Regions from separate parts of the Reichenbachiella agarivorans genome, predicted to be linked through region 1. Evidence: riboswitches for the same ligand, from Rfam matches in the RefSeq annotation. Region 1 holds a riboswitch; the other holds the start of a gene.
What was found. A riboswitch is a leader RNA that binds a small molecule or an ion and turns the genes downstream of it on or off. The one in region 1 is predicted to bind S-adenosylmethionine.

Region 1 (16,846 bases):
TTGTTTGTCAATAGAGACAATGACTCCATCTTGGATCAATACATTGACTATCTTGTTGTGGTGCGGTGATTGCGGGTCGAGGATTTTAGCTTCCCTTATAAATAGACTCATTTACAAAAATCTTAGTAGCAAAGATTCGGCTATTAGAAATGCCAAGGACAAAAGTAAAGCATATTTCCATAACTCCATGCTGTGGTATTTTTCTTTCAAGATTTTAGTGAAATTCTTGCTGTCTACATGGTCAAAGGTTTCTAAGGATTGGATGCCAGAAAGCAATTGTGAGAGCTCATCGTGTTTGATTATGGTCAGGTCGGATTCTGCTTTGGAGTGGTTGAATCCGATGTAGTCCAAGTCTTCTTGATCAGAATACAACTGGTAATTGCCCGGTGTGAGTAGGTATTTTGGAAAGTCCATGACCAATTGGTTTTGCATCATGCGCTGGGAGGGAATGAGTTCTTCTCCCAATACGGTGTGCTTGATTTTGTAGAGGGTGTTGTTATGGATCGAGTCTAGTGAGACGACCATGTTGTCATTGTCTGCAGTATAGTAGAGTCGGTTGCTGCTGCTGGCGCTGAGTTCTCCGATCCGTTGCATGACAGGGACGAAGAAGGCGTGCCTCTGAAAATCGGTCAGTTCGTCCGTCAAAGCAGTGCCATAGATGTACAAATTACCTTGTTGTGAAACTTTGGACAGAAAGGAGTTACCAGTTTTTGTCTTGAGTAAGGTTTGGTGAAAGCTCTTGAGTTGGAACAAAGGTGAAGCTGAAGGGAGTTTTGTTTTGTTGTCAATGGACTCAAACATACCTTCAAAGAAAGGGTTGTTCAGCTCTGGCTTTTCCATTTCGATTTTCTCAACATATGGAATCATATCATAGCGCAGGTTGAGACTGCTTTGTAGATCAGCCAGTGCATTTTCTGCATGAGGGAATAGCACTACTGTTTTCCCTGCTTCTAGTAAAGTCTTGATTTGCGCCTGAAGACTGGAGTTAATTTCCTTGACACTGTAGAGGACAAGTACATCCGAGTTCTCTAGTTTTTGATACGAGACATCCCCAGTATGGAAGGTGTTGAACTCAAATAGATCATTGTCTTCAAATACCTTTTCTATGTAAGTGCTGGCGACTTGATCTTTGATTTCTATGACTTGAATCTTGGGCGCCAGATTAAAAGCCAGGTAGAATTCATTGTCAAAAGTGACCGGAAAGTCTTGAAATTCGATACGAGCTTGATTGTACTTGTTGAGGTTCTTGCCCAGCTCGAAACTGATTGTTTTGGAAGATCTGGAATCAATGGAGACAGCCATACTAGCCGATTGTTGGTTGTTGACATGGAGTTTGACGATGAGGTCTTCGATGGCCTTGTCTCCATTGTTTTTGATTTTGGTGCTAAGTATGTTTTGCTTGTGAGCCAAAATGAAGGGTTGGTTGATGTAGGCAGTGTCTACATAGATGTTGTTTTCTTGGGCTACAGTCAGGGGTATGAGATAGTATTGGTTCAGTGTGTCGGTCACCTGATCTATCTGGCCAAATGTGGATCGTTGCATGTCGCTCAATACAAATATCTCACTGTGATCATTGGGATCGCTGAGTGTTTTGATTTTGTTGAAGATCTCTGTGCCAGATCGACTGACACTAGATGGTTTCATTTCGGACAGCAAGTCTCGTGTTTGTTCTGCGCTTTTGAAATGGTTGGCGCTGGGAGAAAAATTGTTGTCTAGAATCTTGAAACTGGTGGAACTTGGATAGAGGTCTATTACTTGTTGCGCGATAGACTGTGCTACGGTCAGCGCAGATGTGTTTTCGTCGGTGAGATTACCCATGCTCCCAGAGTTGTCTAGGTAGAGAATAACAGAGTTTTCATTGAGCCCCTCTTCTTGTCCAGGGATAAATGGTTGGGCAAATGCCAGTACCAAAAAGAAAATGAATGCCAGTCGACAAAGTAGAATCAGAAGATGCTTGAGCTGGAGTTTGGAGGACGACTTCTTTTTGACGGTGTTTAGGAACCTTACATTCGAAAACTTCACCAGTTTCGCTTTGCGAAAATTGAAAAGATGAACAATGATAGGGATACTTAGGGCAAGTAGTCCCCAGAGAAATGTAGCGTTAGCAAAGTTCATTGAAGCAAATCTAAACGAAAATCAAAGCTGGCAAAGTTTACAGGAACTAATAATTTTAAAGAGACCTTTGAACGGACAAGTTAATGATTTGATAACTTCTCTTGTAGAGTATTTTTATTTGGGTTCTAAAATCCGTATATTCGAACTGTTGTTGTGGATTAAGATTTGATTAGTCCTTTTTATTTTGAGTTTTTGACCTTGGGGTTCAAGTTAAGTCTTGGACCCTTTTTTTGTGACTGATGATATTTCTCGATTTTTGATCCTGTCTCTGGAATTGACCGATATCGAACACAGGTGTCTCATACCTGAACAATTTTCCTTTCTTTTTATAATTTATGTAATTTGTAATTGACAGTATTTCAGTTAGTTACGTGAATGGCACTTTTCTTGGCATAGGGTCAGTGAATATGTAATTTTTTACCGAATGGATCGAGTAATACAAAAGAAGAAGTGGACAGTAAAAAGGGTAGCAGCAATCTCCGCTGCTGTCCTAATCGCAAGTTTCATCTTATACAATTTCGTCTTTGCGGATCAAGGGGTGAAATTGAAAGTGAATGAAGATAAGATCAAAATAGCCCAAGTCGTCAACGGACAATTCCGTGAATTTATTCCTGTGGATGGCAATGTATTACCGATCAAAACGATCCGTTTGGATGCTATCGAGGGAGGTACAGTAGAGAAGAAATATCTGGATGGTGGGATATTGGTCACCGAAGGCGATACCATATTGAAATTGTCCAACAACAATCTCGTCCAAAATTTCATCCGAGAGGAAACACAAGCTTTCATTTTGGTCAATAATCTGGAAAACACAAAGCTGGATTTGCAAAGGACGCAGTTCGAGCTAAAGAAAAAGCTCATTGATTTGGACTATGACATAGCAGATGCGAAAGATAACTATGAGAGAGGAGTGAAACTCAGAGAAGAGAACGTGATCTCAGAGCAGGAATTTCTAAAACTCAAGAGAGATTACAATAGACTAGTTGATTCACGCAAAATTGAGATTCAGTCTCAGGACTTTGATACCAAAAATGCCAAAATTCAAATTCGCCAGACCGAACAGACCCTGTCAAGAACTAGAAACAACTTGAAAATGATCAAAGGTAATCTGGAAAACCTGTATATCAAGGCACCGATATCTGGTCGGTTGTCATCCATCAATGCAGAGGTAGGTGAATCTATCCAGATGGGTCAAAACATAGGCCAGATCGATGATATGAACGGATTCAAGGTTCGCGCTACCATAGATGAACACTACATCGCCAGAATATATGAAGGTTTAGTGGGTTCATTTGATTTTGATGGAGCGAATCATGACCTACAGATAGCTAAGATTTATCCAGAGGTAAACAATGGTCTGTTTTCAGTGGATTTGAGTTTTACCGCAGAGTTGCCCAAAGGCATTCGCAGAGGACAAACACTTCAAATCAAATTGCAACTCAGTGAAAACATCGAAGCACTACAAATCCCACGCGGCAGTTTCTATCAAACCACCGGAGGCAACTGGGTTTTTGTCGTGACAGAGGACGGAGGAGAGGCCGTAAGGCGAAAAATAAAATTGGGTAGGCAAAACCCACGATTCTACGAAGTATTGGAGGGCTTAGAAGCAGGTGATCAGGTCGTAGTATCATCATACGAAGGCTATGAAGACAAAGACCGCTTAGTATTTAAATAAGATATAATGCAATCAAATCATAAAACAATGGAAAATACAGGGACACTTATCCAAACCAATGATCTAAAGAAAATCTATTACACAGATGAAATCGAAACGACTGCTTTGGCAGGGGTGAATTTGGAGGTAAAGAACGGAGAGTTTGTAGCAATCATGGGACCATCAGGCTGCGGCAAGTCTACTTTGCTCAACATCTTGGGCTTGTTGGACAATCCATCACATGGGGAGTTTTACTTTTCAGATCAAGAGATTTCACAATTCAGTGAAAGAAAAAGAGCGGATTTGAGAAAGGAGAATATTGGTTTTGTATTCCAGAGCTTTAACCTAATCGATGAGTTGACTGTGTTTGAAAACATAGAATTGCCCTTGATTTACTTGAAGTATTCAGCATCAGAACGAAAGAAAAGAGTAGAAGAAGTCATGGAGCAGATGAAAATCATGCATAGAAGGAATCACTTCCCTCAGCAGCTCTCTGGTGGACAGCAGCAGAGAGTGGCGATATCCAGAGCTGTGGTAGCCAAGCCTAACATGATCCTTGCCGATGAGCCTACAGGTAACCTAGACTCAGCCAATGGACAGGAAGTCATGTCTCTGTTAAGTGAGTTGAATGCAAAAGGCACAACGGTGATCATGGTGACTCACTCGCCTGTTGATGCAGAATATGCACATCGAGTCATTCACCTATTCGATGGGCAGATCGTCTCCGAAAACATCAATACCAGAGACAGTACTCTCGTCTAGCGGAGCTCCGAAAAATACGAATTAGTAAATAGTTGTAAATAAGTAGAATCCTCATGGTGCTCATGTCAGGTGAGCACCCTCTGTGCCTTTCGATAAATAACCGAAGATGAAAAGTGTACTGGTAATAATAATGGTTTTGATGGGGTATTGGTTGTGTGCACAGGACGTAGACACGACTCCCAGCAAGCAGGTTTTGACGCTGGATCAGTGTATGAAGATCGCTATGCAAAACAACATAGAGCTGAAACGTGTCAAAAACAATGCACTCATTGCTAACGCAAATTATTTTCAACGCATGATGGAGTTCCTGCCATCTATTGATTTGTACGCCAATTACGATCTCTATAACGGCACCTTTTTTGACAACACAGCTGCGCGTCAGGTGACTTCTGTAACCAATTCCTCCAATCCAAGCATTCGTGCCAATTGGACGGTTTTCAACGGTTTTAGCAATCACTATCAGCTAAAAGCCGCCAACAACAACAAGGAAGCGACTTCTTTTGCCATAGAAGAACAAGTGCAAACAGTAGAATCCAATGTACTAGCTGCCTACCTCAGTGTGGTACTAGACAAGGAAAACATCAAAATATCAGAGGATAAAATCAATTTGCTCCAATCTCAACTCGAAAGAGAGAAAAAAAGGAATGAAATCGGAGTAGGAAATTTGGAACAAGTTTATAATTTTCAATCCCAACTAGCCAATGAAAATCTCACATTGGTCAACCGTAAAAACTTATTATTGACAGACATGCTACGTTTGTTGCAAACCTTGCAACTGGAGGTGTCAGACAATTATGACGTTGCTCCTTACGAATTCGGAGACGATTTGGCTTTGATGGAAAAAGAGAAGTTCGCAGAAGTTTTAGAAAGTTCTTTGTCTTATTCGCCAGGGATCAAAAGAGCCACGCATTCTGCCGAATCTGCCAGTATGCTGTTTAAAAGTTCCAGAGCACAATATCTACCCACAGTGGCTTTGTCAGGTCAGGTAGGATCGTCTTACTCATCCAATGGCGCACGAAATCCTGAAAATGGTATGGTAGATTCTCATGCGAGTTTTTCTGATCAGATGAATTGGAATAGGTATGATTATTTGAATCTTTCGGTCACTGTCCCAGTTTTTTATCGAGGCAGACTAAGGAACGATACACAAGTAGCTAAGTTGAATTTAGAAAATGCCAACCTAGATCTTCAGCAAACGGAGCTTGATGTGACCAATACGATTCAGCAAGTTTATGTCAATTTGACCTCTGCTCAGGCAACTTACAAGGCAGCAGAAGACAACCTAGTCGCACTCAACCAGTCATTTGAATATGTAGAGACCAGGTATGAACATGGCAATACTGATTTCTATACTTACCTAGAAAGTCTCAACAATAAAAATCGCGCAGAGATCGAATTGGTCAATGCCAAGTACATGATCGTTTTCCGTCAAAAAATCCTAGACGTTTATAGAGGACAGTTATAAGACTACTAACAAGTTCTATTTTAAAACTTTCAACTTTCAACTTTCAACTTTTTCACCCAATAGCAATCACATTGATCTCAGGGATTTCCAGCCATTCGGCAGCTTTCATTTTTTGTCTTGAAATATAACCAATCCAATAGTTGCCATTTCTGCCAGCGTACTTTTCTACCACTTCATCAAAATCCGCTTCTTTGGGTTGTTGATCCGCAAACCTGACATAGATTTTCATCTGAAAATCCTCATGTAGCTGGAGCTGTTCCTTGGTTTTTCTTGATTTCTTGAATTCATAGCGGTAGCCATATCCCAGTGCAGAAATGTCAGATAGTACTGCCGATCCAGTGGGTTTGTCTCCAGCACCCTTTCCGTACAAGAATTGACTTTCTGAGAAGGCACTTTCCAAAATCACCGCATTGTATTCGTTTTTGGTCTGAGCGAGTATCGTTGACTTGTCAACAAATGTCGGCAAAACAGTCGCATCGATGTACTGTCCTACTTTTTTACCTTTGGCGATGAGTTTGATTTCATAATTATGCTTTTGTGCAAAATCAATATCAAAGGAGTTGATTTTGGTGATCCCAAGGGTGAAAAGCTCCGCAGGATTGGTAATCAATCCAAAAGCGTGATATAGCAATATGCAAAGCTTATATCGTGCATCGATTCCCTCCACATCCAGTGTAGGATCAGACTCCGCAAATCCCAAGTCCTAAGCTTCTTTCAATACCTGATCATAGGGAGCGCTCTCATTGATCATTTTGGTGAGAATGAAATTGGTCGATCCATTAAAAATCCCTTCAATAGAAGTCAACAAGTCATTGTCATAGTACTCTTCCAAGTTGCGAATGATCGGAATACTCGCGCAACAGGATCCTTCATACAAGAAAGAGACCCCCTTCTTTTTTTGCAAATCCAAAAGGAATTCTAGGTTCTCAGCGATCATCTTTTTGTTGGCGGACACGACGTGTTTGCCACGATTCATGGCTTCTGTGACGATTTCCAGTGCTGCGGCTGCATCATCGATAAGCTCGACAATCACATCAATCTCTTCGTTGTGGAGGAGCTCGTTTTTCTGATTGGTAAACAGACTTTTGTCCAAGCTTCTGGGTTTGGAGATGTCCTTGATACAAAATTTTACTATTTCTGCCTCGATAGAGTTGGATTGTTGCAATACGTGATACAAACCCTGTCCTACCACGCCAAATCCGAATATTCCTAATTTCATGTTATTTTACTTAAAAGCCTTTTATGATCACAAAATACTATTTGCTGAAGACCATCAAGATTGGGGTCGCGTCTGAAAAGGGTATAAAAAAATCCCTCCCAGACAAGCTAGAAGGGATGATGTATCTTTAGATCGAAGTGTCATTCCTCTTGCTTATCTCTTCCGATTGCTCGAAATTGGAATTAGCACCTTTCCGTCGAGCGGGGGTTGCTAAGGTTTCGCAGGGCCAAATCCCTCCACCTTTCTTGATAAGTCATCCATTAAAAATAGAACTGTCGCAAAGGTACAGCAGAGATTTTGTAGGAAGCAAGTTTTTGAAATAGTTTTCTAGTTTTCTGATTTGCAGGTTTTACTCATTTATTAATTTTTTTGTAAAATTTCAATACTCAATACTATTTCATAAACACAACCTTATTCCCATTGTTATCAAGTTCGAAGGCCTTGGTTTTGGCGAGTCCGATTTTGAATGAGAGTTCCTCGATTTGTGCCAGATCGCGATTCAGTGGCATGAATTCGGTGGTTTCGACAGATTGATGAGGCAGGTGAACCAGCTCTAGGATGATGCCGTCTTTTCGGAGCAGGTTTTGGAAGTGAATGTTGCTGTCATCTACAATCTCGATCTCTTCAAAACCCATGTGTGTGGTGTACCACTTCAGAGTATTGATATAATCCGAAGATTGAATGGTAAAGTACATCGGGTCTACCTGATACAGCCTGGATTGATTGGGTATATCAAAAAACTGTAGGAGGTTGCCATCAGGGTCTAAGGTGACATAGGACTTTAATCCCAAATTAATATCATCATGAATATCCTTGACGATGATTTGTTCATACTTCTGCAGATACATGTATAGGCTGTCAAACTGATTCGTCGCAAATCCCAGTTTGGTGATGCCATTGATGTATTTTTTTCCTTCCTTGAAATTGATCTGAGATTTTAGCAAGGTGCTGTTTCCTTGCTTGAGGATGAGTCGAAAATCGTCATTTTTCATTTTGACATATTTGTCAGGACGGTACTCTTCCACACTGAATTGGAGGAATTTTCTATACCAACTTGCTGAGGTTTTGAGATCTTTGACGATGATCGTAGCAGAACTAAACCGCAGTTCGTTGATGTTTTTTTGAGAAAAGACTGCCTCGGAGTGAAACATCATGGACAGACACACGATTAACAAAAGTAGGGTGCGGAGTTGCTGAGTTTGAGTCATTTTTATCGATGAGCTTTGAGTATCAAATGTAGCGATTATTGACGTTTATCGATTCGGTTTATGGCTGAGTAGAAAAAAATTATAGCTTAGAACCAACATCCTGTTAGAAACGTAGTAATTTTGCACTTATTTAAAGTGAGTCTAAATAATTCTTAGCGAATGAGCAACGACGATCAAATACTAGAGGAGTTCACCTCAAAAGAATACGAACATGGATGGTCTGTGGATCTGGAAGCCGATGAAGCACCAGCAGGATTGAGTGAAGACATTGTTCGTTTCATTTCGGCAAAAAAGAACGAACCAGAGTGGATGCTAGAGTGGCGTTTGAGTGCGTATGAGCGATGGACAAAGATGGAAGAACCAGATTGGTCTAATGTGAAGTACCCAAAAATCGACTACCAAGCCATCAAATATTACTCTGCGCCAAAACAGAAAAAGACAGTTGATAGTCTGGATGAGATAGATCCTGAGTTGATCGCAACTTTTGAGAAATTGGGGATTTCCCTCAACGAACAAAAGCGATTGACAGGTGTGGCGGTAGATGCTGTCATCGATTCTGTATCGGTAGCGACTACTTTCAAGGAAACATTGGGAGAGCGTGGGATTATTTTCTGTTCGTTTAGCGAGGCAGTAAGAAACCATCCTGAGTTGGTCAAGAAGCATCTAGGCTCGGTAGTACCTGTCTCTGATAACTACTTCTCAGCGTTGAACTCTGCCGTTTTTTCTGATGGGTCATTCTGTTACATTCCTAAAGGCGTGAGATGTCCTATGGAGTTGTCAACCTATTTCCGAATCAATGCAGCCAATACTGGACAGTTTGAAAGAACCTTGATCGTCGCAGACGAAGGGTCCTATGTGAGTTACCTAGAGGGATGTACTGCGCCACAGCGTGATGAGAATCAGTTGCATGCTGCCGTGGTAGAAATTATCGCTCAGAAGGACGCTGAGGTGAAATATTCAACCGTACAGAATTGGTATCCAGGTGATAAAAATGGAAAAGGCGGTATTTACAATTTCGTAACCAAGCGTGGGATTTGTGCGGGCGACCGTTCTAAGATTTCTTGGACTCAGGTAGAAACAGGTTCGGCTGTGACATGGAAGTACCCATCTTGTATCTTGAAAGGAGATTATTCTGTAGGAGAGTTTTACTCAGTGGCAGTGACCAACAATCATCAGCAAGCAGATACTGGCACCAAAATGATTCATATTGGCAAGCACACCAAGTCTAGAATCGTGTCCAAAGGTATCTCAGCGGGACATTCTCAAAATTCATACAGAGGACAAGTTCAGGTGATGAAGCGCGCAGAGAAGGCAAGAAACTTCTCTCAGTGTGACTCACTGTTGATTGGGAATCAGTGCGGAGCGCACACTTTTCCATACATAGATATCGAAAATTCAACAGCACAGGTCGAGCACGAAGCGACAACTTCTAAGATCGGTGAAGACCAGATATTCTACTGTACCCAGCGAGGAATCGATGAGGAAAATGCAGTGGCATTGATTGTCAACGGATATGCCAAAGAAGTACTCAACAAGCTGCCGATGGAATTTGCCGTGGAGGCACAAAAACTGTTGGCATTGACGCTTGAGGGATCTGTGGGATAAAATTGATTGGAAATTTGAGATTAGAAATTGGCTACTTTTTCAAAATTTGAAGATTTGGAAGTATGGCAAAAGGCTAGGAAGTTTAATCAAGACCTTGCTGTAGTAATTTCAGACATTCAATTAAATAAGGATTTCAGTCTTTCTGATCAGATCAATCGTTCAGCAGGTTCTTGTATGGACAACATTGCTGAGGGTTTTGAACGAGAAGGAAATAGAGAATTTTCTCAGATGCTATCCATAGCAAAGCTTCTATAGGAGAGACAAGATCTCAATTGTACAGAGCTTTTGATCGAAAATATATTACCGAAGAAGTTTTTGAGAAACTGAAATCGGATTGTGAAGAGTTGAGTAAAAATATATCTGGGTTTATGAAATATCTCAGAAATTCAGAATTTAAAGGGAACAAGTTTAAATACTAATCTCAATTTCGAATTTAAAATATCAAATATCGAATGTTAAGCATAAAGAATTTACAAGCTAGAGTAGAGGAGAAGGAAATCCTAAAGGGGATCAACTTAGAAGTGAAGCCAGGTGAGGTACACGCCATCATGGGACCCAATGGTTCTGGCAAGAGTACTTTGGCCAATGTTTTGGCAGGTAGAGAAGATTACGAAGTGACTGGTGGATCGGTAGAGTACATGGGACAAGACCTTTTGGAACTTGCTACAGAAGAAAGAGCGAGAGAAGGCATCTTCTTGGCGTTTCAGTATCCTGTAGAAATCCCTGGCGTGACGACTACCAACTTCATGAAGACTGCATTGAATCAAATCAGAGAACACAAAGGATTAGAGCCTTTGGATGCAGTGGCGTTCTTGAAGAGAATGAAGGAGAAAATGAAGCTAGTAGAAATCGATCAGTCTCTATTGAGTAGATCGCTCAACGAAGGTTTCTCTGGTGGAGAGAAGAAAAGAAACGAAATCTTCCAAATGGCGATGTTGGAGCCTAAGTTGGCGCTCTTGGATGAGACCGATTCAGGGTTGGATATCGACGCGTTGAGAATAGTTGCCAATGGTGTCAATGCCCTCAAAACAAAGGACAATGCCACCATCGTCGTGACTCACTACCAGAGATTGTTGGATTACATCGTGCCTGATTTTGTACATGTATTGTACAAAGGACGTATCGTAAAGTCTGGCACCAAAGAATTGGCGATGGAGCTGGAAGAAAGAGGTTACGATTGGATAATCAAAGATTTAGAAGAAGCAGAAGCATAAAATCAGATGAGTACAGAAAAAATATTTGGTCAGGAACTAGTTGATCAGGCAGAGCAGTACCTATCTAATTTGAATGGAAATGCGATTGCTCATTTGAAAGACAATAGAACCAAAGGATTGGCCTATTTGAAATCAAATGGATTCCCAGGCCCAAAGGCCGAAGAATACAAATTCACGAGACTGACAAAGGCTATTTCGGGCAAGTTTGATTTTGCATCCGTGACCAAAAACACCAAATTGCCTCTTGACAAAATGGAAGACATCAAGAAAAAGCACGCAGGTGCTAACATCTTGTTTTTCATCAATGGTGTTTACAATCAGGAGCATTCTGAGATCGTATCCAAAGCAGAAGAATTGAGAATCGACTCTCTAGCTGATAGAGCAGATGCTCACGAATTGATAGCTGAGAATGAAGACGCATTTCAAGCACAAAACAACGTCTATGTCAACAGCGGTGTAGTTGTGGAGGTGCCAGAAAACAAGAAGATTGCTCAGCCTGTCATGTGCTACTATATATCAGTAGACAATGGCGGAAATTTCGGCTTTGTCAAGAATATTTATTTGGCCAATGAAGGCAGTCAAGCTGATTTCGTTCATTTCCATCTATCTGATGGTTCTGTGACTTCATTTATCAACGAGACCAAGAATTATTTGATTAAGGCCAATGCCCATATCAAAGTTTATAAAATACAAGAAGAATCGAACCAATCAGTGTACGTAGGCAATACACACGTCTATCAGGAGAGATATAGTGTGTTTTCTTCTTTCGTATTCACTTTTGATGGAGAAATGGTGAGAAACAACCTCACGATCAAAGTGGACGGAGAGGGTTGCGAGAGCAATATGTATGGTTTGTACCTCGCGAAGGGCAAGACACACATCGACAACCATACGACTGTAGATCATATCCAGCCCAACTGCAACAGCAATGAACTGTACAAAGGCATCATTGACGATCAGGCAAGAGGTGTGTTCAACGGAAAGATTTATGTGCGACAAGCAGCACAAAAAACGAATGCTTTTCAGTCAAATGGTAACATTTTGTTGTCCGATACTGCAACTATTAATACCAAACCTCAGTTGGAAATCTGGGCAGACGATGTGAAATGTTCACACGGATGTACCACTGGACAGCTGGATGAAGAGGCAATCTTCTACCTCAGAGCAAGAGGAATCGACAAGGCCAAAGCCAAGTCAATGATACTCTTGGCAAATGCCGCAGAAGTAATTGAGCATATCAACCTGGGATGGTTGAAAATGGAAATTACAGACAAAGTAATGGATAGGTTGCACGTAGATTAAATTGAGTTATGGTCGAGACAGCATTGAATATTGAAGAAATAAGAAAGGAATTTCCCATTCTGCATCAGCAGGTCAATGGAAAACCATTGGTGTATTTTGACAATGCGGCTACTTCTCAGAAGCCTCAATCTGTGATCGATGCCTTGACTCATTACTACAATACAGACAATGCCAACATCCACAGAGGGATTCATACTCTAGCAGAAAGATCTACCACAGCATTTGAAAATACACGCAAGGCAGTAGCCAAATTCTTGAATAGCAGAGAGGTAGAAGAAATAATTTTTACCAAAGGTACGACCGAAGGTATCAATTTGGTAGCGGCAACTTTTGGACGGAAGTTCATCAAAGATGGGGATGAAATCATCATTTCAGCTCTCGAACATCACTCCAATATCGTGCCGTGGCAGATCTTGTGTGAGGAAAATGGCTGCACGCTCAAAGTCATTCCAGTCAATGACAAAGGGGAGCTTTTGATGGATGAGTATGACAAGTTATTGTCCGACAAGACCAAATTGGTGTCTGTCAACTACATCTCCAATGCACTAGGTACCATCAATCCAGTCAAAGAAATCATTGACAAAGCACACAAAGTAGGGGCGAAAGTGTTGATAGATGCGGCGCAAGCTGCACCGCATGCGACGCTCGATGTGCAAGCCTTGGATTGTGATTTCCTCGCATTCTCCGCGCACAAAGTGTACGGACCCACGGGGGTCGGAGCTTTGTATGGCAAGAGAGACTTGTTGGAGGCTATGCCTCCCTACCAAGGAGGAGGAGAGATGATCAAAGACGTGAGCTTTTCAGGCACGACTTACAATGATATCCCTTACAAATTCGAAGCAGGGACTCCCAATATTGGTGAAGTGATCGCGCTAAAGGCAGCATTGGATTTTGTCAACGAATTGGGATTGGAAAATATTGCAGCGTACGAACACGAGTTGCTGGAGTATGCCAATGAATTGTTAGCAGATGTTGATGGATTTATTCCTGTTGGTACAGCTGACAACAAGGCTAGTGTGATCTCATTCTTGATTGAAGGCGTTCATCCTTTTGATTTGGGTCAGATTCTGGATGCGAAAGGCATTGCTGTGAGAACGGGACATCATTGCGCACAGCCTTTGATGGAAAGATTTCAGATCGAGGGAACTGTAAGGGCGTCTTTTTCTGTTTACAATACCAAAGAAGAAATAAAGTATTTTGTGGAGGCGCTCAAAGCGGCCATTAAAATGTTTAAATAATATGGCAACTATCAACGCGATACAAGAATCAATCATAGAGGATTTTGGGATGCTGGATGGGGATATGGAAATGACCATTGGTTATATCATGGAGCTGGGAGCCAAGCTACCAGACTTCCCCGAAGAGTATCGCAATGATGACAATATCGTGAAAGGTTGTCAATCCAAGGTTTGGCTTTTTGCCAAGCTAGAGGATGGCAAAGTCGAGTACGTGGCTGATAGCAATACTGCCATTACCAAGGGCTTGGTGAGCTTGTTGACTACCATATTATCTGGACAGACACCAGATGATATTTTGAATGCTGATCTGTTTTTCAAAGAGAGAATTGGCATGAACAGATTCATAGGGACACAAAGATCCAATGGTTTTGGCGCCATGATAAAGCAGATGCAGCTATATGCATTGGCATTAAAATCCAAAATAGAGGCTTGACATGGAACAAAGAGATATAAAAGAAGAAGTAGTTGCGGCGATCAAACAAGTGTATGATCCCGAAATCCCTGTTGATGTGTACGAGTTGGGGTTGATTTATGAAGTCAGCATCCATCCAGTCAATAGCGTGTATGTACTGATGACCTTGACTTCTCCAGCATGTCCATCTGCTGAGGCGATTCCTGATGAAATCAAGCAGAAAATTCAAGAAATTGAAGGGATTGGAGAAGTAAATGTGGAAGTGACATTTGACCCACCTTATGAGACAGATATGATGTCTGAGGCCGCCAAGTTGGAACTCGGATTTATGTAAAAAATATAGTTTACTAGTTACCTAGTTTACATGTTTTCTGGTTGATTACCTATTGAGCAGTAACCAGATCACGAGCTAACTAGTAAACAAGAAAACAAAATAATTAAAATATGTACCCAGAAGAACTAGTAGCCCCCATGAGAGCTGATTTGTCCTCAGCAGGCTTTGAAGAATTAAAAACAGCTGAAGCTGTGACCAAACATTTGACCGATCACGAAGGAACTACGCTTTTGGTAGTGAACTCGGTATGTGGATGTGCGGCAGGAGCAGCCAGACCAGGTGTGAAAATGGCCGTGGCTAAAGGTGCCAAAAAACCCGATCACTTGACTACAGTATTTGCAGGTGTTGATGCCGAGGCAGTACAAAAAGCAAGAGAGTTTACTTTGCCATATCCTCCATCTTCACCTTCTATTGCCCTGTTCAAAGACGGTGAGTTGGTTCACTTTGTAGAAAGACACCATATCGAAGGACGAAGCGCAGAGATGATTGCTGACCACTTGGTAAGTGTGTTTGACGAGTATTGTTAATAGAGATATTTAGAATCTAGAAAATAGACATTAGAGAAGTTTAGTATCTAATGTCTATTTTTATTTAACTTGAAAAGATGGCAAGAACTGAATCCAATATGATGCCGCTCGGCACTGTCGCTCCAAAGTTCAATCTACCCGATACTGTTTCAGGAAAGAATATTACACTGGAAGACCTCAAATCAGAAAAGGGAACACTGGTGATGTTTATTTGTAACCATTGCCCTTATGTGATTCATGTACAGGAGGAACTGGTGAAGATAGCCAAGGAGTACCATGAAAAGGGTGTTGCATTTGTTGCCATTAGTTCCAACGATGTGAACAACTATCCAGAGGATGCTCCAGAATTGATGACTGAGCATGCTCAAAAGTATGATTTTGATTTCCCTTACCTATACGACGAATCACAAGCAGTAGCCAAAGCCTATCAAGCTGCTTGTACGCCTGATTTTTACCTTTTCAATAGTCAAGACAAATGTGTCTATCGCGGCAGGATGGATTCTTCTACACCTGGCAATGGACAAGTAGTAACAGGTGAAGATTTAAGGTCAGCACTCAATAGCCTCATTGCTGGCTTGCCTATCGATAGAGAGCAGCATCCAAGCATGGGATGCAACATCAAGTGGAAGTGATCACCAAATGAAAGTCTAAAGTTGGGTTTTTTGCTTTTACTTGTTCGGTATCAAATAAACTTTCAACTTTACACTTTCGTAACTTTGAACAAACGCAATGTCTGTACACAAATCTGATATCAAGCGCGTCACTACGCACCAACTGCAGGAAATGAAAAATCGTGGGGAAAAAATCTCCATGTTGACTGCCTATGATTACTCGATGGCACGCATACTGGATCAGGCAGGGATTGATGTGTTGTTGGTAGGGGACTCTGCATCCAATGTCATGGCTGGCAATGAAACAACCCTGCCGATTACTTTGGATCAGATGATCTATCATGCCCAAGGTGTGGTCAGAGCGATTAGTAGATCGTTTGTGGTGGTGGATTTGCCATTTGGTAGCTATCAGGGCAACTCTCGTTTGGCTTTGGAGTCTGCAATCAGAATCATGAAAGAATCTGGTGCACACAGTGTCAAGCTCGAAGGAGGCGCAGAAATCAAAGAAAGTGTACTGCGAGTATTGAGCGCAGGAGTGCCTGTCATGGGGCATTTGGGACTGACACCTCAGTCAATTTATAAATTTGGGACTTATACGGTCAGAGCCAAAGAAGAAGAAGAAGCCAATAAGCTGATAGAGGATGCCAAGATTCTTGAAGAATGCGGTTGTTTTGCAATAGTAGTAGAAAAAATACCTAGTGCCTTGGCCAAACGAGTGGCAGAAAGTGTGTCAATTCCTATCATCGGGATCGGGGCAGGTTCAGATGTAGATGGTCAGGTACTTGTGGTTCACGACATGTTGGGAATTACTCAGGAATTTCAACCAAGATTCCTCAGGCAATATGCCAACCTTAGCAAGATCATGCTCGAAGCTACAGAAAACTACATCAGAGATGTAAAGGCCCAGGATTTCCCAAATAAGAAGGAGAGTTATTGAGTTTATTATGATTAAGAAATTTCATCCTATGCCCTGAACACACTTAGAGGCCTGAGTTTGATTCTTAAAGAAGGCTCTTAGACTAAAATAGAGCAAAATGAAAAGGCATTTGATGAAAGGAGCAGAAAACCCTTCAAGGGTTCTCTTTCCAGATCATAGAGAAAACGAATTATATGCCAAAACTCTTCAAATAAACCCTTGAAGGGATACTCAAAATCGAACTCAGGTTAGATGTGTTTTGAG
Region 2 (16,846 bases), 1.8 Mb from region 1:
CTGGTTTTCTAGTTTTCTGGTTTTCTGGTTTGCTGGTTCTCTGGTTTGCTGGTTTACTGGTTTAACTAGTTAACTAGAGAACCAGTAAACTAGAGAACTAAATAGTATTAAGGTATCGGATCATGCCGTGAATCAGTTTCCTTATTTTATCAAGCTGTTCGTGGTATTTTTTGTACTGTATCTTCCTGTATGTAATTTAAATCCTGTATGACATACATAATACTCTTCACCTCGGCAGCTGATGCACTCGCAATATTCAAGAATCTAATAAACTCTTTGTTTCCATTTCTTCCAAAGCCTTCTGCTATATTATTCATGATAGATAAGGCCGCTCGCCTGAGCTGACTCTGAGTATCTCTGTCGATTCTGTGATTTGATTCCAAGAATAGATAGATGCTCTTCACAAATACCCTTGCTTCTTTCCATGAATCTAAATCTTCAAATCTCTTTACTGTACTCATTGTTTTTGGTTTGGCTGGTTTTCTAGTTTTCTAGTTTTCTGGTTTGGCTGGTTTGGCTGGTTTTCTGGTTTAACTAGTTAACTAAACTAGCCAACTAGAAAACCAGTCAACTAGTTATAAGCCAAATTAGGCGACAACCATTTTTCTGCTAGTTCGAGGGTCATGCCTTTTCTCTCTGCATAGTCCTCTACTTGATCTTTGTCTATTTTACCCAAGCCAAAATATTTGGAATTCTCGTTGGCGAAATAGAAGCCACTGACGGATGACGCAGGATACATCGCATTAGATTCTGTCAAGATGATCCCCGTTTCCTTTTCGACATTCAACAATTTGAACAGAATCGGTTTCTCTGTATGGTCTGGACAAGCTGGATAGCCTGGTGCAGGTCGGATACCTTTGTATTTCTCCGAAATCAATGCGTCATTTTCTAGAGTTTCGTCTGCTGCATAGCCCCATAGTTCCTTGCGGACTTTGAGGTGCATGAGCTCTGCAAATGCCTCTGCCAGACGATCTGCCAGTGCCTTGATCATGATGGAGTTGTAGTCGTCATGATCCTTGTCATACTTTTCGATCAATTTTTCGATCCCAATACCTGCGGTGACTGCAAACCCACCCATGTAGTCTTGTCTGCCGCTTTCCTTTGGTGCGATGAAATCCGCCAAGGAGAGATTCGGGATGTTTTTGCCCTTTTTGCCCTGCTGACGCAAAAAATGGAAGGTCGCCAAGTCTCGTCCCGAGGCATCAGATACCGATACATCTTCGCCGTTGACATTGTTGGCTTGGTAGATGCCTATGACAGCATTGGCTTGTAGGCTTCTCTTGGCGATGACGTCATCCAGCATTTTGTTGGCGTCATTGTAGAGTTTGGTGGCTTCCATGCCGATCACTTCATCTTGCAATATTTTCGGGAATTTGCCTTTGAGCATCCATGTCTGGAAAAAGGGTGTCCAGTCAATGAACTTTCTGATTTCCTCCAGAGGGAAATTGTTGAAAGTTTTGTTGCCGATGAATTTGGGTTGGATGATGTTTTCCTCTGCCCAGTTCAATTCAAACTTATTGGCTTTTGCCTCTTCAAATTTGATGTAGTTCTTGTCTTTGGTTCTCCCCGCATGATTTTCTCTTGCTTCGAGGTATTCTTGCTTGGTCTTGTTGACAAAGGCTTCTTTGTTTTGGTTCAACAAATCACCAGCCACAGGTACGCTTCGAGATGCATCCAGTACGTGTACAACGGGACCACTGTAGCAAGGGTCTATCTTGACTGCTGTATGGATTCTCGAAGTAGTAGCCCCGCCGATGAGTAGGGGGTACTTAGCACCGTCTTTCTCCAATAGCTTGGCAAAATCTACCATCTCGTCCAGTGATGGCGTGATCAACCCACTGAGTCCTATGATGTCAGCATTGATTTCTTTGGCTTTCGCCAAGATCTTTTCGTTGGGTACCATGACACCCATATCGACGATTTCATAGTTGTTGCAGGCCATGACGACCCCTACGATGTTTTTGCCAATGTCATGCACGTCACCTTTGACAGTAGCGAGCAGAACAGTCCCTGCATTTTGTGCATCGCCCTCTACCTTGTCAGCTTCTAGAAATGGCATGAGGTAAGCCACGGCTTTTTTCATCACGCGTGCACTCTTTACGACTTGTGGTAAGAACATTTTTCCTTCTCCAAACAAGTCTCCGACGACATTCATGCCGTCCATGAGTGGTCCCTCGATGACATGCAGAGGCCTGTCTACCTTTTGACGGACTTCTTCAGTGTCTGCATCTATGAATTCTACGATTCCTTTGACCAGTGCGTGTTCGATTCTTTTTTCGACTGGCAATTGGCGCCATTCGTCTGTTTTCTTTTCAGCCTTGCCTTCTCCTACGAAGGATTCGGCAAAGTCCAACAAGCGCTCCGTGGCGTCATCTCGACGATCCAAGAGCACATCTTCTACATGTTCCAAAAGGTCTTTTGGGATGTCGTCGTACACTTCCAACATGGCTGGATTGACGATACCCATGTCCATGCCTTGACCGATGGCATGGTAGAGAAAGGCAGAGTGCATGGCTTCTCTGACCGGGTCATTGCCTCTGAATGAAAATGAAACATTGCTCACACCGCCACTTACATGCGCTGCGGGTAGATTTTCTCTTACCCAACGAGTGGCTTTGAAGAAGTCCAAAGCATTTTTGCGATGCTCTTCCATCCCAGTCGCAACAGGGAAGATATTGAGATCGAAAATAATGTCTTGTGGCTTGAAATTGATTTTGGGTCCGACCATCAGCTCATACGAACGCTTGACAATTTCTACTCTGCGTTCGTAGTTGTCTGCCTGACCCTCTTCGTCAAAGGCCATCACGATCACTGCTGCACCATATTGCTTGACGAGTTTGGCCTGACGGATAAATTCTTCCTCACCGACCTTGAGACTGATGGAGTTGACTACAGACTTGCCTTGTGTACACTTGAGACCTGCCTCGATGATTTCCCACTTGGAGGAGTCGATCATGACGGGGATTCGGGCAATGTCTGGTTCTGAGGCCATCAGGTGTAGGAAGTTGGTCATGGTCTCAGCACCATCTAGCATCCCTTCGTCCATGTTTACATCGATGATCTGTGCGCCACCTTCGACTTGGTTGCGGGCTACAGCGAGGGCTTCTTCAAACTTCTCTTCTTTGATCAATCTTAGGAACATCCTAGAACCAGTCACGTTGGTTCGCTCACCTACATTGATGAAGTTCAAATCTGGCGTCACAACAAGAGGCTCCAAACCGCTGAGCTTCATCGGCTCATAATCATGCCACTTGTATTTGTACTTGCCTGGGTAGTCTGGATGAATGATATAGTCCATAGTTTTATAGTCTACGGTCGACAGTTTTCTGTCAACTGTTTTGATTCATTGATTTAATAAGTGCTTGAATTTTTATGACAAGCGTTTCGGTTTGATCATACAAAGATTTGAATTGGTCTTCATGGATCAAATCTCTGTTTTTAGCAAGATATAAGCAAGTGATTACTTCAAGAGCAGATCTGTTTGCATACCTCAAAAAGCGAATAAACTCAGCATTAGATTGTCCAGTACTCCCTTCTGAAATATTCAATGAGATAGAGTCTGATGCTCTTTTGATTTGAGAAGTTAGAATGTAACGCTCTTCTTTTGTCCATGTCAAAGTCATTAAATGAACTTCGCTGGACAAATTGATAGCGTCTTGCCAAACTTTTAAATTCTCAAATTTGAATCCCATCTCAACTATTTTTGGAAATAGATCATCAGTTGACTGTCGACTGTCGACTGTTTACTTCCCTCGGCTCATACTTCGCTGCTAGCTCGGCAATTGCTTTGATGTGATCGGGGGTTGTGCCACAGCATCCGCCGATGATGTTGATCAAGCCATCGTCTAGGAATTCTTTGATTTGACTGACCATGTCTTCTGGAGTCTCATCGTATTGTCCAAACTCGTTGGGTAGACCAGCATTTGGGTGTGCAGAGATGTTGAAATTAGATTTATTGGACAGTGTAGCCAAGTAGGGTTTTAATTCCCTTGCACCTAAGGCACAGTTCAAACCGATGCTCAACAGATCCAAGTGGGAAACCGAGATCAAAAATGCCTCCGTGTTTTGTCCTGATAGGATTCTGCCACTGGCATCTGTAATGGTGCCTGATACCATGATCGGAATCTGGATGCCTCGTTCTTCAGCGATCTGATCGATAGCCATGAGTGCGGCTTTGGAGTTCAGTGTATCGGTGATGGTCTCTACCAACAGCAAATCTGCTCCGCCATCTAATAGGGCCTTGGCTTGCTCCTTGAACGCCTCCAAAAGCTGGTCATAGGTGATGGCTCTGTATCCAGGATTGTTTACATCCGGAGACATGGATGCCAGTCGGTTAGTTGGCCCCATGGAGCCTGCTACAAACCTTGGTTTGTTGGGTTCTTTGGCGGTGAATTCGTCTGCTACTTCTCTGGCGATTTTAGCAGATTCAAAATTGATTCGATAGACCCAATCCTCCAGTTTGTAATCCGCTTGTGCTACCCAGGTACTGCCAAAGGTGTTTGTCTCTACGATGTCTGCACCTGCTTCGAAGTAGGCGGCATGGATTGCTTTGATGACTTCTGGTTTGGTGACTGAGAGTAAGTCGTTGTTGCCCTTTAGCGGTACATCATGGTTTTTCAATTCTTCATTTCTAAAGTCCTCTTCTTGCAATTGATAGCGTTGGATCATGGTCCCCATGGCTCCATCCAATACCAATATTCTATCTTTTAGAATATCTCTAATGTTCATATCTATAGTATTAAACTACTTACCCAGAAAGAATTTCGTCGATTACCTATCTTTATCTGTGTACCTGAAAAGTACAGAAAGGGAGTTGGCACAACATCCAATATTGCGGCTATGGATAGGTTGCCAAGACGTCTTCGGGCCCTGTCCCTCGGTCTTTCTCGATAAGTGGTCGCAAATATAACTTTTTTTGTGGGAGTAGCAAGGAGTATATCTGTGGTGAAAGTCTTTTAGTTTCACCCTAAAGGCACTTTTACTTATTCATTCTTATTGATAACTGACAAAAAGCAATTGGCTGTATGGTATATGTTCTATGAACAATTGAGGACTACCTATACCTTTGTTTTGATCTAAAACTTCAACCTCAAGTGATAGTTAGAAGAGCATGGAATGACTGAAACTGTCTGAAATGTTGCTTGAATCTGTAGCGAGTTTTAACTTTTAACATCCTAACCTATGAACTTTTTAAAATCAATCTTTGGGAAGAAGGAAGCTATTCCCACTCCGATTACCCTTTCTGAAAAACAGCTTGTTCAAGAATCATTTGCCTTGGTAGCACCCATAGCTGACAAGGCGGCAGAGATATTTTATACCAAGCTTTTTGAGCTGGATCCAGAACTCAGACCCTTGTTCAAGGGAGATATCACCGAACAAGGCAAGAAACTCATGGCTATGCTGGCCGCAGCGGTCAAGGGATTGGATAGGCTTGATACACTGGTGCCAGTAGTCCAAGATCTTGGAAGGAGACATGTGGGGTATGGAGTCAAGGATGAACATTACGACACAGTAGCTGCAGCATTGTTGTACACATTGGAAACGGGGCTAGGAGAGAGGTGGAACAATGAATTGAAAGATGCTTGGGTTACAGTCTACACTGTACTGTCCTCTACCATGAAAGCAGCTGCTAAAGCAGCATAAAACACGAAAAAAATTAAACTATACTATATGAATAAACCTTTACTGTCATGGATAAATCAAAAACAAAAGTTGTTATTATGCTAGTTGCCTATGCCCTCGTTATGCTTGCTTTCATGCAAGCGTGACGAAATGATTGCCCAGACATTAACCCAACGTATGTGCATTACTTGTAAGTGAATTATTTCATGTACAAGTAATGCTTTATGCAGTTTGTATTGTAAAAAATATTTTACTTTTATAGAGCTGGAATGATAAAATGAAGAAGGAATGGAGAGGATATCAAATCTAAAGGTCATCAAAGTAGTCAAGGAAACACCTGATGCCATTAGTATTTATTTCAAGCAGCCTATTTTTTGGAAACTCAAATACTCTGCAGGTCAGTATTTGACGGTGCTGGTCAGTATCGATGGCACGATCGAGAGACGTTGTTTTTCGCTGAATAGCGCACCTGAAATAGAAAGAGACATCAGTATTACGGTCAAAAATGTACAGGATGGCAAAGTGTCGAGTCACCTGTTTCACTCTGTCAAGGAGGGGGACAAAATCAAGGTGCTACATCCTCAGGGTGAATTTAAGATCACACCAGACCCAGAAATCAAAAGACATATCATGCTGTTTGGAGGGGGGAGTGGTATCGCGCCTCTGATGTCTATATTGAAAACCATTTTGAACCTGGAGCCCAAGAGTATGGTGTCGCTCTTTTATGGAAATAGAGACGAGGAATCCATTATCTACAACGAGGAACTGAAGGATATCAAGTTTGATTATCAAGATCGACTCAATTTGATATACATCCTAGAAGACCCCGGTAGCAACAAAGAATGCTACAAGGGTAGGGTGGAGCGCAATCAGATTCCACAGCTCTTGAAACTGGTACCTAAATTTCCCTTTGGTTATACCTACTGCTATGTCTGTGGCCCTACCGGGATGATGATTGAGGCCATGGAAGGGTTGAAATTGGCAGGTGTCCCTGTGTCAAATATTTATGTGGAGCGATATGCTGCACAATCCAACATAGGCGATACGCAAACAGGAGGGGTGCTGGTTCAAAATCGCGAAATCAAACTACTGTACGAAGGCAAAGAGAGTAGAGTCACCGTCAAGGCTAGCAAGAGTATTTTGGATGCGGCCTTGGATCATGGTGTCAGGATTCCCTTTGTGTGCAAGGATGGTATCTGTGGTAGTTGCAAAGCGACCTGTCTCTCTGGCAAAGTCTATATGCGGGAGGGCAATGTGTTGACTGATGAAGAGATTGATCAAAACATGATTCTCTCGTGCATCAGCGCGCCCATTTCCAACAATGTAGTAATCAAAGTATTGGACTAACCTTTGCACGCCCTAGACCAGCACATGCTCGTTTGCTTCAGCATGGTATGTGTGGGGTGATAGATGTCAGTAGACAGTCATTTCGATCCAATAATCAGGTTGCTACAAAACATTCATGCAATATCTACCGTCATCATACCTGATGCTAAACTGTAAATATGTAGTTTTGCAGCCCTCTCGGTGAGAGAGGACAATGATCTTTGAAATGGGGCCGACCGGTATTGACAGTAAGTGTGAATATTGTGCTTGCATGTCGGGTGGTGAGTAAACACACGTGATCAATTTACTCAAACTATATTTGGCGAATCTAATTACGCCATGGCTGCTTAATTTTAGCTGATAGCTAAGATTATTAATCCCGGTTAAGAATCGGGACAGACACATCTCTCCAGGCTTTCGTCTTGCAAGCAGGATCAAGAGGTGTCATATCGCAAGACTAGCTTGAGGCAAAGTTGCTAACCGATAGCGAAGCTAAAGTAACTGGTAGGAAAGGTAGGTTGTTGTCCACCAGCCCTCCTACGAGACACCAAGTGACAACTAAGCATGTAGAGGGTCCAATATGACCTTATCTGGACGAGGGTTCGATTCCCTCCGGCTCCACAATTAACCCATCAAAGAATTCAAAAAGCCTCATACGGTATGTATGAGGCTTTTTTTGTATTCACGATGACCTGTAGCTGTCTTGACACAAGTCATCTTATGCCTGTCTATTGATGAGTGTTGCAATTGGCTTCATGCTGCTCCTATTTGTTGTACTAACCTGCGTTCGATTTTGAATGTCTCTTCAAGTAGTTTCTTGCTGCAGATCTATCCAGAAATGAACGATCCAAAACCCGCGCGGGTTCGACAACAAAGCCGCGCGGGTTTAATAACAAAGCCGCGCGGGTTTTAGTGTAAAGCCGCGCGGGTTTTCAATCACAAGCAAAGAGACCTAAAAAGGCTCCCTTTTTTAAATTTGGAGGAGATTCAAGATCTATAGTCTAGAGTCTAATATCTAGAAATATGAAGGGTTTAGTACATGATTCATTTGATCTATGATCTGGAAAGAGAACCCTTGAAGGGTTTTTCTGCACTTTTATCGAAGGTCATTTTATTTTGCCCTATTGTGGCTCATGTGCCTTCTTTAAGAATCGAGCTCAGGTTAGTGTCTAAAAATAAACCGGGCACAGACCATCTTTCTTACTGGTTTTGAGTCGGATGCGGTAGTTGAGCAGAATCTCATGTGATCCAGCCGTATAGCCATTGAGGTCACTAGTAGGAATGTCATAGGCATAGCCAATCCTGAAGTTTTCGTTTAGCACCAACTGTGTCATGAGTGAGAAGGAGTCTTGATGTCTATAAGAGACGCCCGCATACACGATTTCGTTGATGATCAAATTGACATTGACATCAAAGGCAAAGGGTACGTTGTCTTGGAACCTCAATAGTACAGAAGGGTTGATCTTCAAATTCCTATTCAAATCCTTTACAAATCCCCCATTGACATAATAGTACCTAGATGATTTTCCAGTAGTAGGAACTTCTGCATTGTACTTGATCTGAGGAGTCAGGATATAGGGAATAGATCCTCCAATAAAAAAATCACGGTTGGCATAGTACAACCCTACGCCAAAATTGGGGTTGAATTCTTTTGAGTAGACGGACAAGGGATCGCTAGGATCAAACCAATCTAGTTCTTGGAAGTTGGAAGTCCTCTGGTCAAAGCCTCCTTGTAATCCCATAGATAGAATCCCTTTGCTCATCCGGATTTTGTATGCAAAACTACCATACACACTGTACTGCTCATGTACACCTACTTGGTCACGAACCAAATTGATTCCTGTACCTATTTGATTTTCTTTGAAGGTAGTATGTGCGGTCAATGATTGGTAGATCGGTGCTCCGTCAATGTTGACCCATTGATTTCTATTTGTAAATGTGGCTGAAAAGAGGTTCAAACTACCTGCATAGGCAGGGTTGATGGAGAGCCCATTGTATGGATATGTAGAAAAGACAGGTCGCTGCTGTGCAGCGACTGTCAAGCTCATACATGTAACGACTATTAAAAGAAGTACTCTATATCTTTTCATTCCATTTTATCTTAATAGTTCAAGGTAGCCTTGCTGTACATCATCGTCTCCACCTGTTCCTTTGTCAAAAATATAGAAATAAGTTCCAGCTGGCAAACCTAAGCCTCCACCGCCTAGTCCTACGTTACTCTTTCCTGTAAATACTTTTCCATCAACTCGGTCTTCGTATCCATCTGCTTTGTACACCAAGGTACCTGCTCTGTTGAATATTTTGACGTTGTTGTTAGGGAACTTGTCAGCACAGGTGATTCTGAAGTAATCATTTTTCGTGTCACCATTGTCTGTCACTGCATTGAATATTTTAATATCCGTAGCAATCGAGAAAGTAGCCTCGTATGTACATTGGTTGTCATCCACTACCATGACTCTGTAGTCGTCTGGTCCAATGCCACTCAATCTTTCGTCCTGACTGATGATGTCTGATACATTGGTAGTATCAATTTTACTTCCCGAATTGAACGTCCAGTATATCTCTTCAATGATCACATTGGTGTTGAAGATCAAGTCTGCTGTACCATCGCCCAGGTACTCATCAGTGCCAAATACCAGCTCCTTGCATTGAGAGTCTGTAGTAGCCACTTTGAAGAATGGCTCTACTCTCTGGTCAGAGATAGGAGTTTCTACTGGGTCTGAGATACAACCTGTGTTGAGATCCTTCGCTTTGACTGTATAGACACCTATGTCCAAGCCAGAGGCTGTACTCTTGGTACCCACTGGATCGCCATTGATGTCTGACCAAGCAAAGCTATATCCTGCTGTTTCTTCGTTGATTGCAGCACTCAATACACCATTTGGAGTCACACAGTTGGTTCTGTCATTGACCAAAGTAACCAATGGCAGTGGCACAGGTTGTGTCTCGTTGGTGATCGTGATGCTGTCATCAGTTCTACATCCTGTGTATCTATCCACCATCTCTATCGCATAGGTCTGGTCGATCAACTGATATACAGTAAAAGTAGAGTCCAGCAACGGATCAGCCAATGTGGGTCCATCGTGCCAGTAGAACGTGAACTTAGATGGTTGATCAGGGATCGAGCTGACAGTTGCCTGTCCGTCTGCTTTGGTCAAATCACATTTGGTCAAGGCATGATCCTGTACGATCTGCATTTCCATGTCATCCATGTTGGTAGCGTCTAGTATCTCTATGATATTAGGGTCAGATGAACATCCGCCATCTACGTCTAGTACGACGATAGAGTAGGTGCCATGCAACATGCCACTTGCAGTATTGCCATTCAAGTTGTTGGCTGCTGCTGTGATTGCACTTTCGTCATAGTTTTCACCTTCTACTAGGTAGTATTCGAATACTGCGGTGAGATTCGTAGAGTTCAGTACCTGAATAGCCAGTTCTCCATTGAATCCTATACAGTTTTCATTACTCAAGGTAGTGATGTTGAGGAGCAGAGGTTCTGCTGCTTCTGATCTCATACCAAATGTTTCAGTAGTGACACAACCTGTAGACATATTTTCTACGGTCACCGTGTATGAACCGTCACCTAATCCTGCATAGGTAGGATCATTGGCTGGACCACCTGTCCATGTGAAAGTATAGTCTGTCGTGCTGCTAGAGCCATCTGCTGTGACGGTCAACGATCCGTTAGGATTGGATGGGTCACAATTGGTTTGCAACAAGAAGGATTCCAACTCTACCACTGGAGGCGTGCTGGCGTCTTCTACTTCGATTTCAAACACTTCAGATAAACATCCTGAGACATTGCTTTTCGCCTCGATGTAGTAGGTGTTGGCCATCAATCCTGTGAATACTGGGTTGTTACCCATGTCAACCCCTGCATTTACTGTATAGTTTCCAGTGTGGAGGAAGTAGGTATAATCAGATAGCAAATCTGGGTTGATGGATGTCAACTCAATGCTACCATTGCCTGGTGTACAATCTGTACTAGGGATCATGATCACATCTGTAACTAGGTCTAGTTGGATTTCCTCAGGAATGAATGGTACAGTATATGTTTCGGTGATTTTACAACCAGTCACACCATCTGTGATGGTTACTTCATATGGGCCACTATCCAAGCCAGTTATTGTGGCTCCTGCAGCTGGGTCATGTGTCCACTCAATAGTCACTGGAGCAGCAGCATCAGTAGCTACAGTCAATTCACCATTGCCACCATCGCAGTACATATCTGCTTGACCCAGTGTGAAGTCAACTGATGGGTAGGTAATATCATCCTCGATCACAAAGTCATATACTTCGCCCGCACAGAATGAAACTGTACTGCTGATGATAATCTGATAATCTCCCGCGGCTAAACCAGTTGCACCAGTAGCTGTAGGGGTAGAGCCTACAGGAATTGAACCATCCAGATTTTGTACTGTGAAGGTAAAGTTTGCCACTGATGCAGCGCCACCGTTTTCGGTGATCCCTGTGATCTCAATTGATCCGTTATCATTGACACAATTCAGGTTGTCAGTATTGATAGCTGCTGTTACTTCATAGACTGGGATTTGCTCTTCCAAGATAATCTCAGCTGCAACAAAACAGGTAGCTCCAGGGTTGTCATTGTCAGTCACGACCAAGATATAGTTGCCAGCGTCTATACCTGAAAGTGTACCACTGATGACTCCCGCAGCTGTAGGGAATGTGCCTGTTCCTGATGTACCTGCAATGCTATGGTCTGGCCCAACTCCATCAACCAGAGTAGTGCCGCTGGCTACTGTAGATCCAGCATACCACTGGTAGGAATAGTTACCTCCGTCATTGTTGGTGATAGTCCAGTCGAGGGCACCATTGCCTTCGTTGGCATCCATGTCACAGCTCGTGTCTGCGGTATTGACCGAAATCGTTACCTCAGGTGCTACTGTGTTGTCCTCTACCGCAAACAATTGTTGCCCTGTGCTACACCCTGTTGTGTTATGGATTGCCTCTACATAGTAGCTGCCTACCGCAAGGTCATTCAATGTAATAGAAGTAGCAGTTGTCGTAACAGACGGAGCTGCAATCAGAACTTTAGGGTTGGCAGTGTACCATGTGAAAGTATAGTCAGTCACAGCACCAGCACTCAGATCCCCATCATTGATGGTGATTGTGCCATTGGTTGCTCCACAGTCTACGATGTGGGTGATGTTGCCAGCTACAGCGACACTGTCCAGGGTGTTCATCACAGGTGCATTCAATATCTCGAATGACTTGGTGGAAGCACAACCGTCGTTGACGCCATTGCCATTGGTATCTGTAGTCACTACCGTGTAGATACCAGGTGCCAAAAGTGTAACTGTTTCTCCATTAGTACCTCCTACGACAGCACTTCCTATGTTGGCTGCTGTTCCAGTCACCAAGTGCATAGTCGCATCTACTGTCGCTCCTCTGTACCAGTCAAAACTATAATCAGTCACTGCTGCACCACTTTGTAGGGCTATGGTCAATGACCCATCACCGTTGTTACCTGTACGTGTACAGTTGGTGTCAGCAGTTTTGCTAACCAATACTGCTACTGGATCAGTCTTGATCTCTTTGATGTTGAAGAAGTAAGTACCACTGGTACAGGTTGTCGTTGTATTGGTGATGATTACTTGATAGTCTCCTTTAGAAAGATCACTAATGACTGGACCTGAGCCTACTTGCGTACCTCCATGTGGTGCACCAGCCGCAGTTCCGTCTTTCTTCGCGAAAGCGAATGTAAAGCCTGCTGTACCTCCATTGGAAACGCCATCGACCATGACATCTGTGATGGTAATAGTACCATTGTCATTTGCACAGTTGAGGTCATTGGTGACCGTGTATTGTGCAGCGGTAAGAGTGATGACGGCATTGTCCTCCACGATGGTGTAAGTAGCCTCTGACCTACAAGTATTGTTAGGATCAGTAGTATCCACTACCACGACGGTGTAGGTACCTGCAGCGAGATCAGAGATGGTTTGACCTTCAGTACCTGATACTGATTCTGGACCTGAACCGTCAATCTCAACACCTGTAGCAGAAGTATCAGTACCTCTGAACCAAGTGAATGTATAACCGGCCGTTTCATTCGAGCCACCTTCATCTACAGCAGCTGATAGAGAACCAGAACCTACGTTGGCAGCTGGATCACAACTTGCATCATCAGTTTTGGCTGTCAACACAATGTTTGGCAACTCAAATTCATCATCGATAGAGAAAGTAAATGTTGAACTCGTACAAAGAGTCGTCTTGTTTTGGATGGTTACTTGGTATTCACCTTCCTCTAGTCCTTCAAGTATGTTGAGGTCAGCCCCTGATACTATAGCAGAAGCAGGAAGTGCTGCCCCACCTTTCATTGCAAAAGCATAGGTGTAGTTAGCAAGATTACCAGTGGCGACACCATCCTCTAGTACATCTGTGATTTCGATAGAACCAGTACCGTTACAGTTTTCATTGTTTGTGATAGTGTATTCAGTACTTGTCAAAGTAATGATTGCATTGTCCTCCACGATGGTGTAAGTAGCTTCTGACCTACAAGTATTGTTAGGATCAGTAGTATCCACCACCACGACGGTGTAGGTACCTGCAGCGAGATCAGAGATGGTTTGACCTTCAGTACCTGATACTGATTCTGGACCTGAACCGTCAATCTCAACACCTGTAGCAGAAGTATCAGTACCTCTGAACCAAGTGAATGTATAACCGGCCGTTTCATTCGAGCCACCTTCATCTACAGCAGCTGATAGAGAACCAGAACCTACGTTGGCAGCTGGATCACAACTTGCATCATCAGTTTTGGCTGTCAACACAATGTTTGGCAACTCAAATTCATCATCGATAGAGAAAGTAAATGTTGAACTCGTACAAAGAGTCGTCTTGTTTTGGATGGTTACTTGGTATTCACCTTCCTCTAGTCCTTCAAGTATGTTGAGGTCAGCCCCTGATACTATAGCAGAAGCAGGAAGTGCTGCCCCACCTTTCATTGCAAAAGCATAGGTGTAGTTAGCAAGATTACCAGTGGCGACACCATCCTCTAGTACATCTGTGATTTCGATAGAACCAGTACCGTTACAGTTTTCATTGTTTGTGATAGTGTATTCAGTACTTGTCAAAGTAATGATTGCATTGTCCTCCACGATGGTGTAAGTAGCTTCTGACCTACAAGTATTGTTAGGATCAGTAGTATCCACCACCACGACGGTGTAGGTACCTGCAGCGAGATCAGAGATGGTTTGACCTTCAGTACCTGATACTGATTCTGGACCTGAACCGTCAATCTCAACACCTGTAGCAGAAGTATCAGTACCTCTGAACCAAGTGAATGTATAACCGGCCGTTTCATTCGAGCCACCTTCATCTACAGCAGCTGATAGAGAACCAGAACCTACGTTGGCAGCTGGATTACAACTTGTATCATCAGTTTTGGCTGTCAACACAATGTTTGGCAACTCAAATTCATCATCGATAGAGAAGAAGAATACCGAGCTCGTACATTTGCTTGTTTCGTTGGTGATAGTTACTTGATAGTCGCCTTTTTCCAAACCTTCGAGTAGGTAAGGAGTGGCTGGATCAATGGTTCCGCTGGTCAATGGTAAATTCCCTTTTAACCTAAAGACATAAGAGTAATCGACTGCCAGATCATAACCCAAATCTGTGATCGCACTTTCACCGTCTTCTAGCACATCCGTGATTTCAAAAGATCCAGTTCCATTGCAGTTTTCATTGTCTACTATGATGTAGTCAGATACACCTATGGTCACAGTTGGACTTTCTTCAGGCACGGTGAATGTAGCAGTCGTAGAACATGTCTCATCTGGAGAAAGCATGTCAATAACCTCAATGGTATATTCTCCACTAGCTATGTTGGCCAATGAACCACCTGTGATGATTTGGTTGACACCTGTGATACCTGTGATACCAGTTCCAGCGACCAAGGTGCCAGTTGTAGATCCTTTGTACCAATTGTATGTATATCTACCCGTAGCACCAGTGATGGTCCAATTGAGGATACCACTACCTTGGTCACCAGGCTTACAGTAGGAGTCAGCTTGACCTAGGCTAATGACCACTACAGGTGCTTCTGAGTTGTCCAAAATTTCTGTCTGAACTGCAGAGGTCACACAACCTTTGGTTTTATGTGTTGCTTCTACAAAGTACATTCCTGCAGTTTGTCCAGATAGAGTAGCACTTGTCTCAGTGAGTGCAGTACTTGGGTAAGTATCCTTGTACCATGCATAGGTGTAGTCCGCAGCAGTTTCTGTAATCATAGCATCTGTGATCGTGATACTACCTGTACCGCTACAGTCTACGATGTGAGTGACACCTGCATCAATACTCGCAAGTACATGCTCTTCAGGATCATCCTGGATTGTAAATGTCTGAGTCACCTGACATCCATTGGCAGTATTTCCAGCTTTACCCAATCTGTCTATGTAGACGATGTAGTCACCAGGCGCCAAAGCAGTTGCAGTAGTGGTAGTAACATCGCTCTCAGTGTGTACTTCTTGTCCAGGAGATTCAGCGCCTACTTCATAGAAGTTAAACTCAAATAATCCTGGTTGGTAGGTGTCCTCAGCGTCCTTTCTAGCAGTCACTGTGATAGATCCATTGGCACCAGCAGGGTAGCTGGTATCACAAACCGTGTTGTCAATGATTGAGTAAGAATCTACGATAGGAGCAAAGGACCTCTTTTCGATCGCATCTGTCGCAGAAGCAGAGAAGCAACGTTCTGTACTGGAAGGATTAAAATTAGGATTTGATTTTTCCCTAGCTACAGCAGTATAGGTGCCTGCTGGGAGACCAACGAATTTGATGGTATCACCTGGTGCTTTTCCAGCCCCACTTTTGATTTTTGGGAAAGTTTCACCCTCAAATACATAAGGAGTCTCTCTATCAGCTGGTACGCCAGAACCTGAATACAAATAGATATCATATTCAGAGATGTCATCTACGGCATCTTCATTATATCCATCAATCAGTCCATCAATGTCAGCAGTAGCTAAAGATGTTTGTCCTGTAATATCATCACTGGCGGTAAATGCGTCTTCAGAGGTTGTAGAGATACTCATTGAGCTTCCATTGTCATTGTAGATTACACCAGTCGCACCACTTGGGCTTGCAATGACAGTTTCTCCATCTACAAATGTACCACTTAGATTGATGTAAGTGATTTCGATGTTGTCAGATAAACCTACTGTCGCTTCCCCGTCATCAGGACATCCCTCTACATGCTTGATTGCAATGGTAGTAGTCGCTTGTTGACCCAAGAAAGGCAAGTCAAAAGTTTCCTGTGATCTACAAGTAGTAGTACCATCAATCATGACCAAGGTATATAAACCAGAAGGGATATTTTCCAAGGAGGCATATCCTGAGGTACCAGAACCTGGTGTAGTACTTACAATGATGTTAGCACTTGGATCACTTGCAAGTTGACCAGTTCCACTTGACAGTGCAGTACCTGCACTAGGATCACCAGCATAGTCCAAAGACCCCTCGTACCACTCGAAAGTAATGTTACCTCCGTTTGGATTGGTCGCTACATCAGCTACGATCGAACCCAAGCCATTGCAACTGGTTGGTATGATACCTGTAGTACCACCTGCATTTGTTCCTGTCGAGATTGTGGCTGTAGGGAGGTTGGCGGTCACACCATCTTCAATTTTTATGGTGTAGGCATTGCTGCTACAACCTGATAAAGTCTCTGTAGCTACTACGGTGTAGTATCCAGCAACCTGTCCACTCAAAACAGCTCCAGTCTCTGCTAGAGTAGTGCCCGTCACTATTTGTCCTTCATACCACTCATAAGTATAAGCAATAGGCGCATGGTTGATAGGCGCACCATTGGTATAAGTGATGGCATTTGGAGTAGCAGTTGCCGTACCATTCGGAGTACAATTGGTTTGGTCTGTTTGTC

Region 2: linked by a shared signal. The riboswitch ahead of N6H18_RS16070 (homocysteine S-methyltransferase family protein) and the one ahead of N6H18_RS08670 (homoserine dehydrogenase) in region 1 are both predicted to bind S-adenosylmethionine.

The regions. Positions count from the first base shown of each region.
Region 1 covers NZ_CP106679.1:2,086,204-2,103,049, forward strand. The annotation lists gene N6H18_RS08645 (dihydroorotase) at 1-111, opposite strand, end outside; gene N6H18_RS08650 (BatA domain-containing protein) at 112-2,115, opposite strand; gene N6H18_RS08655 (efflux RND transporter periplasmic adaptor subunit) at 2,540-3,790, shown strand; gene N6H18_RS08660 (ABC transporter ATP-binding protein) at 3,818-4,531, shown strand; gene N6H18_RS08665 (TolC family protein) at 4,638-5,996, shown strand; partial or broken gene N6H18_RS08670 (homoserine dehydrogenase) at 6,049-7,215, opposite strand; SAM riboswitch class I at 7,366-7,470, opposite strand; gene N6H18_RS08675 (VOC family protein) at 7,608-8,423, opposite strand; gene sufB (Fe-S cluster assembly protein SufB) at 8,583-10,028, shown strand; partial or broken gene N6H18_RS18750 (four helix bundle protein) at 10,083-10,447, shown strand; gene sufC (Fe-S cluster assembly ATPase SufC) at 10,481-11,242, shown strand; gene sufD (Fe-S cluster assembly protein SufD) at 11,249-12,544, shown strand; gene N6H18_RS08700 (cysteine desulfurase) at 12,553-13,782, shown strand; gene N6H18_RS08705 (SufE family protein) at 13,784-14,215, shown strand; gene N6H18_RS08710 (iron-sulfur cluster assembly protein) at 14,217-14,528, shown strand; gene N6H18_RS08715 (BrxA/BrxB family bacilliredoxin) at 14,639-15,055, shown strand; gene N6H18_RS08720 (thioredoxin family protein) at 15,133-15,687, shown strand; gene panB (3-methyl-2-oxobutanoate hydroxymethyltransferase) at 15,785-16,603, shown strand.
Region 2 covers NZ_CP106679.1:3,837,090-3,853,935, reverse strand. The annotation lists gene N6H18_RS16085 (four helix bundle protein) at 150-461, opposite strand; gene metH (methionine synthase) at 572-3,298, opposite strand; gene N6H18_RS16075 (four helix bundle protein) at 3,330-3,692, opposite strand; gene N6H18_RS16070 (homocysteine S-methyltransferase family protein) at 3,718-4,728, opposite strand; SAM riboswitch class I at 4,772-4,896, opposite strand; gene N6H18_RS16065 (globin family protein) at 5,182-5,643, shown strand; gene N6H18_RS16060 (ferredoxin--NADP reductase) at 5,911-6,969, shown strand; RNA gene ssrA (transfer-messenger RNA) at 7,177-7,572, shown strand; gene N6H18_RS16050 (PorP/SprF family type IX secretion system membrane protein) at 8,118-9,038, opposite strand; gene N6H18_RS16045 (T9SS type B sorting domain-containing protein) at 9,045-16,846, opposite strand, start outside.